2 linked regions of the Desulfosediminicola ganghwensis genome follow. Each later gene encodes a partner of the first gene's protein in a complex. Links are inferred from orthologs where the notes say so. Each region holds a gene or a part of one and is shown in the gene's direction. Other genes may lie near its edges.

The links.
Region 2: secG (region 1) and secY share a complex: the UniProt entries of both Escherichia coli proteins name them as parts of the sec protein translocase complex. The link is inferred for Desulfosediminicola ganghwensis from one-to-one orthologs.

Annotation. Positions count from the first base shown.
Region 1 is NZ_CP050699.1:1,480,541-1,488,095, forward strand. Bases 1,881-4,850 are described here. They hold secG (preprotein translocase subunit SecG), read left to right. Parts: upstream 1,881-3,166; coding sequence 3,167-3,535; downstream 3,536-4,850. Other genes in these bases: FCL45_RS06355 (phosphoglycerate kinase), read left to right, coding at 1,881-2,341; tpiA (triose-phosphate isomerase), read left to right, coding at 2,396-3,154; FCL45_RS06375 (Crp/Fnr family transcriptional regulator), read left to right, coding at 4,048-4,710; cooS (anaerobic carbon-monoxide dehydrogenase catalytic subunit), read left to right, coding at 4,842-4,850. Outside these bases: FCL45_RS06345 (type I glyceraldehyde-3-phosphate dehydrogenase), read left to right, coding at 1-650; rimI (ribosomal protein S18-alanine N-acetyltransferase), read left to right, coding at 661-1,110; more of FCL45_RS06355, read left to right, coding at 1,163-1,880; more of cooS, read left to right, coding at 4,851-6,731; FCL45_RS06385 (acetate uptake transporter), read right to left, coding at 6,884-7,447. UniProt on the Escherichia coli protein: Subunit of the protein translocation channel SecYEG. Overexpression of some hybrid proteins has been thought to jam the protein secretion apparatus resulting in cell death; while this may be true it also results in FtsH-mediated degradation of SecY.
Region 2 is NZ_CP050699.1:5,056,898-5,062,120, reverse strand. The notes cover bases 2,293-5,223. They hold secY (preprotein translocase subunit SecY), read left to right. Parts: upstream 2,293-3,071; coding sequence 3,072-4,376; downstream 4,377-5,223. Other genes in these bases: map (type I methionyl aminopeptidase), read left to right, coding at 4,413-5,171; rplO (50S ribosomal protein L15), read left to right, coding at 2,560-3,012; rpmD (50S ribosomal protein L30), read left to right, coding at 2,373-2,555; rpsE (30S ribosomal protein S5), read left to right, coding at 2,293-2,296. In the rest of the region: rplE (50S ribosomal protein L5), read left to right, coding at 1-81; FCL45_RS21835 (type Z 30S ribosomal protein S14), read left to right, coding at 133-318; rpsH (30S ribosomal protein S8), read left to right, coding at 380-778; rplF (50S ribosomal protein L6), read left to right, coding at 801-1,340; rplR (50S ribosomal protein L18), read left to right, coding at 1,391-1,756; more of rpsE, read left to right, coding at 1,784-2,292. UniProt on the Escherichia coli protein: The central subunit of the protein translocation channel SecYEG. Consists of two halves formed by TMs 1-5 and 6-10.

The DNA of each region.
Region 1 (7,555 bases):
CATACATGATCAAACCACTCATGGAGCGAATGGGAGCGGATCGTATTCTCAGTGCTTCAATGGTGACTGTTCACGCGGCAACAGGCAGCCAGCAGGTACTTGATCGTCTGCCCGGCGCAGGTGCAGCCGACCTCAGGAAAAACCGTTCGATTCTCAATAATATCATCCTGACAACCACCGGAGCGGCCAAAGCGCTTTCGTTGGTTATTCCAGAGATGGAGAAAATCGGTTTTATGGCAGAATCTGTCCGTATTCCGACTTCAAGTGGTTCCCTGATTATCCTGGTGCTCAATCTGCAGGATGAGCTTGATACCCCGACAAAGCGCGCGGATATCAACAGCATCTACAGAGAGTTTTCTGAGGTTACCCCATACCTCGAGTATACCGAGCAGCAGAATGTCAGCTCGGATATCCTCGGCACTCCAAGGGCTGCTGCGGTTATTGAAGCGTCTGAGACGCATACGCGTACCGCTGCTATTCCGGTCAACCTTGGTAAGGTCAAGGGGGCAACTGTTGCAGCTGGTGCCGATCCTGTCCTCAATGTACCGGTAACCCAGGCGGTGGTTTATGGCTGGTATGACAACGAACTTGGTAGCTATACCAATATGCTCGGTGATTTAACCGTCAAGGTTGCCGACGAAATGGTTTAAGTCGTTACCTGTGAATATCCGTAACATGGCTCCGGAAGACTGCGGGGCCATTTCCATTATCGAGCAGGAGTCTCCATCTCCGTGGACACCTGCTCAGATTCTTGCCGAACTCCCCCTGCCCGAAAGTATTGTGCTTGTCTCAACCGATGACGATGGTAACATTAATGGCTGGTGTTGTTCTCGCTATTGCGGGCCTGAAGCCGAGTTGCTGAAGATCGCGGTTGCGGCCTCCGAGCGCAGAAAAGGTGTGGCGCAAAAATTGCTCAGAGTTCTTATCAAAAAACTGGCGGCTGTTAACGTCAGTAGTCTCTTTCTTGAAGTACGGTCGAAAAATGAACCGGCGTGTAAATTTTATTGTTCCCAGGGGTTTGCTCAAGTTGGCGAACGCGCTGGGTATTACGCGAATCCCAGGGATAATGCCTTGATTTATAGGAAAGAATTGCTCTATATTGATGGTTGAAGGTGCTATTTTCTTCCAGTTAGACAACCAGCCTTGTTCCGGAGATTTTACGATGAAGACTATATATGATTTAGAACTGTCGGGCAAACGTGTGCTCGTGCGCGCCGATTTCAATGTGCCGATGGATGATGGCGGCAATATAACCGATGACATTCGCATCCGTATGGTGTTGCCGACCTTGCAGCATATCCTTGAGCAGGGAGGCTTACCGGTTATCTGTTCCCATATGGGGCGGCCCAAAGGGCAAAGGGTGGAAGCGTTCAGCCTGCGCCCGGTAGCGGAACACCTGGCAGCCTTAATTGGGAAAAAAGTGCATTTTGCCACCGATTGTATCGGCGAAGAGGCAGAAAAGGTCGTGGCGGCAATGGCAACAGGCGAATTAGTCCTGCTGGAGAATCTGCGCTATTATAATGAAGAGACAGCCAATGATCCGGATTTTTCCAAAAAGCTAGCCCGCCATGCTGAGGTTTACATAAACGATGCTTTTGCCTGCTCGCACAGGGCGCATGCCTCTGTGGTAGGCGTTGCCGAATTGGTCAAAGATAAAGGCGCCGGCATGTTGCTCCAGACAGAAATGGATTACTTTCACAAGTCGATGGATAATCCTGTTCGTCCCTTAGTTGCTCTGGTTGGTGGTGCAAAGGTGTCATCGAAGATCGGTGCACTTGAGAATATGCTCGGCAAGGTAGATAGTATGGTGATCGGCGGCGCAATGGCCAACACTTTTCTAAAATCCATGGGAGTTGAGGTCGGTGCCTCAAAAGTGGAAGATGATCTGCTCGATACTGCCAGAAATTTCATAGCCGCAGCCGAAAAACAGGGAGTAAAGCTCTATCTGCCGGTGGATTTTGTGGCTGCTGACTCATTCAGTCCCCACGCAGTTACCAAAAACGTGACCTACAAGGATATCCCGGAAAACTGGATGGCCCTTGATATTGGGCCGGCAACCACTATCCTATTTCAGGAAGCGTTGGCTGATGCCAGAACCATTGTCTGGAACGGGCCAATGGGAGCTTTTGAGATGGACGCCTTTGCGCGGGGAACCATGGCTATCTGTCAGGCTGTCGCCTCATCACATGCACTGTCCATAACTGGTGGCGGCGACTCAAATGCGGCAGTGAAGAAGTCTGGTGAATCCAGAAATATCTCGTATATGTCCACCGGTGGTGGTGCCTTTTTACACCTTATGGAAGGGAAAGAGCTGCCGGGTGTTATTGCACTTGGCGACTAAGACGTAACCGGTCGAGTCTGTTTACGTCATAGCAAAATTTCAAAGAGGATCATCATGAGAAAATCGTTGATGGCCGGTAACTGGAAAATGCATACCACCCGTGAGGATGCATGCCGGTTGGCTGAAGAAGTTATGAAGCATTGTCCCACCTTTGCGGATCGGGAGGTGCTTCTCGCTCCACCCTACACCGTTATAGCTGCGGTGGCTGAAACGGTTTCAGGCAGTGATATCATTGTGTCGTCCCAGAATGTCTGCTGGGAGGAACAAGGCGCTTTTACCGGTGAGATTTCACCGGTAATGGTTAAAGATGCTGGTGGTAGTGCGGCCATTATTGGCCATTCAGAGCGCAGGCAGCTGTTTTTTGAGACTGATACCCTGATAAATCAGCGGGTAAAAGGCGCTCTGGATTTTGATCTCATGGCCCTGCTTTGTGTCGGAGAGACCCTGACAGAACGTGAGTCGGGCCAAATGCTCAATGTCCTTGAAACCCAGATTAGAAACGGATTGGCCGGGGTGAGAGCCGAGCAGATGGCCAGGGTTGTTATTGCCTACGAGCCAGTCTGGGCTATTGGCACAGGCAAAACAGCAAGCAAAGAGCAGGCACAGGAAGCTCATGCTTTTATCAGGGAACTTATCTCAAAGTTGTTTGAAAAAAACGTTGCTGAGCAAATGAGAATATTGTATGGTGGCTCGGTCAAACCAACCAACGTAGATGAGTTGATGGCGCAACCCGATATAGACGGTGCGCTGGTTGGCGGAGCCGCTCTGGACGCTGAATCGTTCGGGCGTATTATTAATTACCAGAAGAACTAAAAGAAGGTCTGAATGGATACATTACTCACAATTGCACACGTTGTCGTTTGCCTCTTCCTGGTAGGCATTGTCCTGCTTCAGCAAGGTAAAGGCGCCGATATAGGTGCAAGCTTCGGTGGGTCCAGTCAGTCACTTTTTGGCTCAGAGGGCCCAATACCACTGCTGAATAAAATCACCACGGCAGCGGCTGTAATTTTTATGGTAACTTCGTTGTCTCTTGCCTATATTTCATCGGAAAAAAGTGCTGGATCTGTGATGAAAAGTGTGGTAAAAGAGCAACCCGCAGCAGTTGAAGAGGCAAAACCTCTTGCCCAGGAAGATGCAGTTCTTCCCGCAGCAGAAGAGACAGAAGCAGCAACAACTGACAGCGAAACAAAATAGACACACTCTTTGAGTGCCGAAGTGGTGGAATTGGTAGACACGCTATCTTGAGGGGGTAGTGGGCCACGCCCGTACGAGTTCGACTCTCGTCTTCGGCACCATTTATATAAAACCGTAAATTACTGAACAGTAATTTACGGTTTTTTTTTATCCATTTTTTTAAATTGGATTTTCAGGTTGCTTTTGAATCTCAGCAAGGATCGATCGGGAATTAGGCGTGAGAATACAGACGTATAGGTTCAGTTGATTATATGCCTGATAAAAATACGCTGAAAGAATTGGAATGAAACGCTGCCCTGGTAGGGTGTAACTTCTAAATCTTTTTTTTATCCTCCCTCAAATCTTACGCTGAGGATGCTGGTAATCTCATTGTGTGTTGTCGCCATGTTGTCTATGTCTATAAACGACTATCCATCTATTCCCCGCCACCTTGTAATCATTGACCCCTTAACGGTTTCTCACTATCATCTGCTTTTCATGTAGGCAATCGAAATGTATTCAGTGAGGCAAGAATGAAATTTCTAGAGGCGAATCTTCTCGATCATCTTGAAAGACCTGAGTTTGCAGACCTGTATTCAGCCCTGGAGCCCGAATATCATGCCAAGGGGAACTTTGTCAGTCAGCCGGGTGATCAGCGCAATCGAATCTTCATTGTTGTGCATGGCCGGGTGCGTATTTATCTCGGTTATGAGGAAAAGGAGTTCAGTCTCGGTATTCTGACGCGCGGAGATATCTATTCGAGCCATACCCCTACATTTGTGCAGGCGCTTACTGACGCAACCCTGCTTACCGCCAACGTTGAGACTTTCCGGCAACGCATGGTCGGTGACCCTGAAATCACCAAAGCCATGGTACGGGTGCTGGGTAATATTCTGGAGCGTTCTTTCTCAATAATTGACAGCCTTGCCTTTAAGGATGTGGGTGCACGTCTGATAGCTCTGCTCTCCTACGAAGCGAGAAAACACGGATCAGTGCAGGGTGATGGTTCAATTGAGGTTGAAATAGATCTGTCGACCGAGCACCTGGCTCGTCTTGTGGGCTCGTCGAGGCAGACGATCTCAATGCTCCTCAATGAACTTATACGTGGCGATCTTGTTATCCGGCCACGGCGGGGACTCTATGTAATTCAGGACATTCAGGCCCTGGAACATGCTGGTGGGATAGGTATCCAGTAAGCGGTATTGTTTTTTTCTTTTTCCTCTGTCAGGTAGACGACAGTTTTTTAACTGACGACGGTGTACTGATGTACATACCTAGTGAGGTAAACCGGGTTTCCTGAGCGTAAAAAGATTTCGGAGGAGAAAAGATGGCTAAAGATAGTGGTGATGTGAAGAACAAAAGCATCTGGGAAGATGCTACGAAAATGATAGAAAAAGCGGCCAGGGATGGCGTGGAAACTGTCTGGGATCGTTTTGAACAACAAACACCCGGGTGCAAATTCTGTGAATTGGGGTTGACCTGCAAAAACTGCAATATGGGACCATGCAGGATCAGCCTCAAAGAAAACGGCAAGATGCAGCGTGGAGTTTGCGGGGCTGATGGTAACGTCATTGTAGCCCGAAATTTCGGCCGCTTTGTCGCTGGTGGCTCTGCTGGACATTCCGACCATGGCCGGGACCTGATTGAAGTACTTGAAGCGATAGTGGAGGGCAAAGCCAGTGCTTACACCATCACGAATGAAGAGAAGCTGTACCGGGTCGCACAGGAGGTAGGAGTAGCCACCGATGGCAGGACAAAGCAGGATGTGGCGAGAGAACTGGTCGATGTCTTGTTTGCAGATTTCGGCAGCAGAAAAAAAGAACTGGCCTTTATGGGCCGGGTTCCCGAGAAGCGAAAAGAGATCTGGCGGCAGTTGAATGTAATTCCCCGGGGGGTGGACAGGGAAATAGCAGAGATGATGCACCGCACCCATATGGGGTGTGATAATGACGCGATTTCCACCATGCTGCACTCAGCCCGGACGGCCTTGGCAGATGGTTGGGGTGGCTCGATGATTGGGACTGAATTGTCGGATATTATTTTCGGAGTACCGACCCCCGCTGCATCGAAAGTAAACCTGGGAGTGATCCGGAAAGAACAGGTCAATATCCTGGTGCATGGCCACAATCCGGTGGTCTCAGAAATGGTTTTGGCAGCAGCCCGTGATCCGGAAATGATTGCCAAAGCAAAAGCAGCCGGCGCGGAAGGCATCAATATCGGTGGATTGTGTTGTACCGGCAATGAGCTGCTCGGCCGTCAGGGAATTCCCATGGCAGGCAACCACCTGATGACGGAACTGGCCATAGTGACCGGGGCGGTGGAAGCTGTTGTGGTCGATTACCAGTGCATTATGCCAAGCCTGGTTCAGGCGGCTGCGTGTTATCATACCAGGTTTATCACGACTTCCGACAAGGCGCGTTTTACCGGTGCAACCCATGTGTCATTTGATACTTCAAGAGCAGCGGAGCAGGCGCGCCAGATCGTCGAAATGAGTATTGAGGCATATGGTAGTAGGGATAACTCAAGGGTTGAGATCCCGGTGGAGCCGGTGGATATAGTCTCAGGTTTCTCCAACGAAGCCCTGCTGGACATGCTGGGAGGTAGTCTTGAACCGTTGCTTGAGGCCATTAAGGACGGATCGATCCGTGGTGTCGTGGCGATAGTTGGCTGCAATAACCCCAAATTCACCCACGATTCACAGAACGTGGGGCTCGCTAAAGAGCTCATCAAGAGAGATATTCTCGTGCTCGCCACCGGCTGTATCACCACAGCGGCAGGAAAGGCGGGACTGATGGTTCCAGCAGGTGCCGAAATGGCAGGGCCGGGTTTGCAGAAGATCTGTGGCGCTCTTGATATACCACCGGTGCTGCACTTCGGCTCATGTGTTGATAATTCGCGGGTCATCCAGTTATGCGGTAGTATTGCCGACGCTCTGGGCGTTGACATCTCTGATCTTCCGGTCTGGGGCGCTTCGCCTGAGTGGTATTCGGAGAAAGCGGTGGCTATTGGCGTTTATTGCGTGGCTTCCGGTATTCCGGTGCAGATCGGTACCCCGCCCCAGATCACTGGTTCAAAGCTGGTGACTGATCTGGCAACAGGTGGGCTGGAAGACGTTTTTGGCGCATCATTTCTGGTGGAAGCGGATTACAGGATTGCGGCAGAGAAGATGGATGAGCGGATCAAGGCAAAGCGTAAGGCGCTTGGGCTTGGTGAGTAGTCACAATTCAGGTTGTAAAGGGTGGGGCAGTACACGGCAATAACATTGCTGTGATACGTTCAACTGTACGACAGATCACAGACAAAGAAAAAGGGGGTGTTCCGTGTGAACACCCCCTTTTTCCGTTCGGCGAATTACAGGCTGATACCAGCTTATTTCTTTAGTGCACCAATGGGCAGAACGGTACGGCCGTACTCATTGTTCAGTACCTGCGCCATGGCAAAATAGATCGCGCTCGCGCCACAGATGATGCCTTCAAAGCCGGCAATGGTACCGATCAACTCGCTGCCGGTGAAATCGCGGGCAGCAAGCAGAAAGAACAGCAGCGTCAATGAACCGAACACAAACTGTTTGGCCCGGGGATAGCGGAGTGAGCCGACAAACATGAAGGTGGTGAAAATTCCCCAGAGGAGAAGGTACCAGCCCATGAAGCTATGTGGACTTGCAGGTAGTCCCATATGCGGCATGGTGAGCAGGCCAACAAGGGTAAGCCAGAACAGTCCGTAAGAAGTAAAGGCCGTGGTGCCGAAGGTGTCACCCCGGAAAAAGCACATGATGCCGACGATTACCTGGGCTATACCACCATAGAAAATGCCCATGGCAAGAATCATGGAGTCGATGGGAAAGAACCCGGCATTGTGAATATTGAGCAGAATAGTTGTCATACCGAACCCCATAAGTCCTAGGGGTGCGGGATTGGCAAGTTCGCGAGACATGTTTCACCCTTTGTAAATGAATAATTCCAGCCACCGTTGATGCTACTGCGCATCAGGTGCAAAAGAAAAAGGGAGGAACTTACAGAAAGACGGGGAGTAAAGCAATTA
Region 2 (5,223 bases), 3.6 Mb from region 1 along the record:
ATCACAATCGTAACCTCTGCAAATACTGACGAAGAAGCTTGTTTCCTTCTGAAGAAGATGGGAATGCCCTTCAAAAAATAGAATCGGTATTTTTGTACTGAGGATAACTAAAGAGAAAATCTGGAGGTCGTTTTGGCTAAGAAATCCATAATTGCTAAGGCACAAAGTAAACCAAAGTTTGGTGTGCGGAAGTACAACAGATGTCCAATCTGCGGACGTCCTAGAGCTTTCATCAGAAAGTTCGGTATCTGCAGAATTTGTTTCCGTAAGCTGGCGTCCAGTGGTGAAATCACTGGTGTTACCAAATCGAGTTGGTAAACCAGCAAAACCAACTTTGTTTGATTAGTAGATTACTTAAACAGAATAAGGAGTGTTCGCTATGTCAATGAGCGATCCCCTGGCAGATATGCTGACCAGGATCCGAAACGCAGTAATGGTAAAATTTGATACCGTTGACATGCCTAAATCGAACGTAAAGGTGAATATCGCCAAGGTTCTGAAAGATGAAGGCTTTATCAACGACTATCAAGTTTCCGACAAAGGAGTTCAAGGAACGCTTACTCTTACCTTGAAATATGGCCCGGATGGTGAAGCTGTGATCAGGGGCATTAAACGTGTAAGTAAGCCTGGTCTCCGAAAGTATGCCAAAGCAAGCGCAATTCCCACAGTCCTTTCCGGACTTGGTGTGGCAATTGTTTCTACTTCGAAAGGCATCATCACTGATAAACAAGCAAGGGCCCTGAACACTGGCGGGGAGATCATTTGCGAGATTTGGTAATTTCGCAAATAAGGAGGTAATTATGTCTCGTATTGGTAAGCAACCAATTCCTGTGCCCGCTGGAGTGAAAGTTGACATCATGGGTCAGCAAATCACAGTTACCGGGAATAAAGGAAGTCTGGAACTTGAAGCGCGTCCTGAAGTTGAAATTAAGCTCGAGGACAATCAAATTATTGTAAATGGTCGTGACGAAAGCAGAAAAACAAATGCGTTCCGCGGTCTGTTCCGTAGCCTCGTAAACAACATGATCATTGGTGTTGTCGAAGGTTTCAAAAAAACTTTGATTATCGAAGGTGTTGGTTACAAGGCAAATGTTGCCGGTTCCAATCTCACCTTGAATGTAGGATTCTCCAACCCAGTTGACTTTACACTTCCCAAAGAAGTGCAGGCAACCGTTGAAGGCGCCAACAAGATTACACTTGAATCTATTGATAAAAATCTCCTCGGCCTTACCGCCGCCAAGATTCGTCAGATCAGAAAACCTGAGCCATACAAGGGCAAAGGTATTCGCTACGAAGATGAACATATCGTACGTAAAGTCGGTAAAGCTGGTGCTAAATAATTTCTCGTAACGTTTTACGTTGCAGGTAAAATTTATAACGGAATAGAACTATGGCTAAGACGAATCCCAGGACAGTCGCGAGAGCGAAGCGTGTCCGTAGAATTCGAAAAAAGATCACAGGTACAAGCGAGCGGCCACGTCTTAGAGTATTTAAAAGCAACAAGCACATTTACGCTCAGATTATTGATGACGTAGCAGGTCGTACTCTTGCAGCAATGTCCACCATCGATAAAGAATTCGCTGTTGGTGAGGATGCCAGTAAAACTGGAGCTGCAAAAGCTGTTGGAATGAAAATCGCTGAGCGGGCAAAGGCAGCCGGCATTGAAGATGTTATCTTCGATCGCGGTGGTTACATCTACCACGGGCGGGTTAAGTCGCTTTCAGAAGGGGCCCGTGAAGGCGGTCTGAAATTTTAATGTCATACAAAATAATGGGGGTGTCCCTTGTCTGATTTCAAACGTTCCAAAGCTGAGAATACTGAGGAACTGATCGAAAAGATAGTATTTATCAACAGGGTTGCTAAGGTCGTTAAAGGCGGTAGACGCTTCTCTTTCAGTGCCATTGTAGTTGTAGGAGATGGTAAAGGAAAAGTCGGCTACGGTCTTGGCAAAGCAAACCAGGTTCCTGAGGCGATCCGTAAAGGTGTAGAGAAAGCCCGTCGCGATATGCAGCAAGTTCCTCTGACCGATGTTTCCATTCCACATGAGATTATCGGCCAGTACGGTGCGGGCAGTGTTCTGCTCAAGCCGGCATCTGCAGGTACCGGACTTATTGCCGGTGGTCCTGTTCGTGCGGTACTTGAGGCTGCAGGTGTTTCAAACATCCTGACTAAGTGCCTTGGTTCTCACAATCCGCACAACATGGTTAAAGCAACTCTCGATGGACTCCGCAGCTTGCGTAGTGCTCAGAAGATTGCTGAACTGCGCGGTAAAACTGTGGAAGAAATCACAGCGTAATTTTTAAGCTTAAGGTGCACAGATTCTATTTTATGCGCCTGGAGCTTTTTCAAATTTCCAAATAGAAGGTAGTCAAATGGCCGAGACAATTACATTCACTCTGGTCAAAAGTGGAATCGGCAGCACCCAAAAGGTGCGCGCTACTTTGACCGGGCTTGGGCTTACCAAAATGAATAAGACTATTACCAGAAAAGATACACCTGAGCTGCGAGGAATGCTCGCCAAGGTGCATCACCTGGTAAAGATCGAGGAGGTATAACATGTTGGATTTAAGCAATCTGTCTCCTCAGAAAGGTGCAACCAAACAGAGGAAGCGCCTTGGAAGAGGCCCAGGATCCGGACACGGCAAGACAGCTGGTCGTGGTCACAAAGGATTCAAGTCCAGATCAGGTTCCGGTATCAAACCAGGTTTCGAAGGTGGTCAGATGCCTCTGCAGCGTCGTCTGCCGAAGCGTGGTTTTACCAACATCTTCAAAAAAGAATACGCACTTGTTTCTCTGGACCAGCTGGAAGCTTTCGAGGGTGCTGATGTAATCACCAGTGCTGCTCTCGCTGAGGCTGGAATGGTTAAACCAGGCAAACTCGTTAAGATTCTCGCCAATGGTGCTATAACCAAGCCGGTTAAAGTCCAGGTCGAGAAGATCAGTGGTAAAGCTAAGGAGCTTATTGAAGCTGCTGGCGGCGAGGTAATTCAGGCAGAAGCCGTATCTAAATAAGATACGGCTTTGGCCGGTGATGCGTTTCTTCAAGTTTGGATCGATCATAGGGATTTACAATGAGTGGATTGCAGAATGCTGCTAACATTCCAGAGTTGCGTAAGAGAATATTCTTCGTAATTATCATGCTGGCTGTTTACCGGATGGGTGTACAGATCCCAACACCCGGGATTAACAGCGAAGCACTGGCAAGTTTCTTTAATCAGAACGCCGGAACTTTATTTGGAATGTTCAATATGTTCTCCGGCGGAGCGCTTGAGAATTTCTCCATCTTTGCACTTGGCATTATGCCTTATATTAGTGCATCGATTATCATCCAGCTTCTGACCGTGGTTATTCCGCAGCTAGAGCAACTCAAGAAAGAGGGTCAGGCTGGGCAGAGGAAAATCACGCAATATACGCGTTACGGCACAGTAGTACTCTCAATTATCCAGGGTACTTTTATCGCCATGGGACTTGAGGGAATGACAGGTCCTGGAGGAGAGCCCATTGTTCTCAATCCGGGTCTACCTTTCCTCCTCATGACCATTATAACTCTTACCTCAGGTACAGCGTTTATAATGTGGCTTGGCGAGCAAATTACTGAAAGAGGTATTGGTAACGGTATCTCCCTGGTAATCTTCGCTGGTATTGTGGCCGGTATTCCTTCAGCAATCGTCAACTCTTTTCAGTTGGTGAAGGCCGGAGAAATAGGAATGTTCTTCGTTCCGTTGCTGCTTGCATTCATGTTTTGTGTTGTCGGACTCATCGTTTTTTGCGAGACTTCACAGAGAAGAATCCCGATCCAATACGCGAAGCGTGTTGTCGGACGCAGGGTGTACGGTGGACAAAGTTCACATCTTCCTTTGAAGATAAATGTATCTGGTGTTATTCCACCGATTTTTGCATCTTCAATCATGATGTTTCCTGCCACCATAGGAAGCTTTATACAGGTTGATTGGGTTCAACAGGCCTCTGCAGCCTTGAATCCAGGTACCGTTTACTACTACATTATTTATACATTCATGATTGTGTTCTTCTGTTTCTTTTATACAGCAGTCACTTTCAAACCGGATGATGTAGCAGAGAACCTCAAAAAGAATGGCGGCTTTATCCCGGGTATTCGCCCAGGCAAGAAAACAGCCGAGTTTATTGACAAGGTTCTAACAAGGCTTACCGTGGTGGGAGCAATATATCTCAGTGCCGTATGTGTACTGCCTACGATTATGATCTCCAAATTTAACATTCCGTTCTACTTTGGGGGAACAGCTCTGCTTATCGTAGTTGGTGTCTGTATTGATACCATTTCGCAGGTTGAATCTCATCTGCACATGCGAAACTACGAAGGTTTCATGAAGCAGGGTAAAATTCGGGGTAGGAAGTAATACGTGAGTTGCGCTGATCCGAGTTGCGGAAAATCAATCGTGGTTAAGAGCCCCGATGAAATAAAAATTATGCAGGAAGCAAATCAGATTGTCGCTGAGACTCTCTGCATGCTTTTAAAAACAGCTGAACCGGGAATGACCACCCTGGAGCTTGATCAGATGGCTGAGGCTCTCTGTCACAAGAGAAATGCAGTCCCGGCTTTCAAGGGCTACCGTGGTTTTCCCGGAAGTTTGTGTGTTTCTGTAAACGAGGAGGTTGTTCACGGCATTCCGTCCAGAAAACGCAAGCTCAGAAAGGGCGACATTCTTTCTGTCGATTTCGGAGTAAAGTTTAAAGGGTACTATGGTGATTCCGCAGTTACCATCCCTATTGGAAAAATAGATTCTGCAAAGCAGCGGCTTTTGGATGTGACGAAGGAGTCTCTCGACAGAGCCATAGAACAGGTTGTTCCTGGAAATCGCATTAGCGATATTTCAAAAGCTGTTCAAGGTTATGTTGAAAAAGAGGGCTTTTCCATAGTTCGTCAGTTTGTTGGGCATGGAATTGGCACTGCATTACATGAAGGGCCGGAAATACCTAACTTTTTCCAAGGCGAGCGCTCACCTAAACTCATCTCTGGTATGGTACTTGCCATCGAGCCGATGGTGAACCTTGGGACTTACAAAGTAAAGGTGTTGCGTGACGGTTGGACAGTAATTACAGCTGACAAGAAGCCTTCAGCACATTTTGAGCACTCAGTTGCTGTGACCGACAATGGTCCTTTAATATTGAGTTCTCGTGAAAATTTCGTTTGAAGAACAAATAATACTTCTCATTTTTCCCGAGATGTATTATATTCCTCGCTTT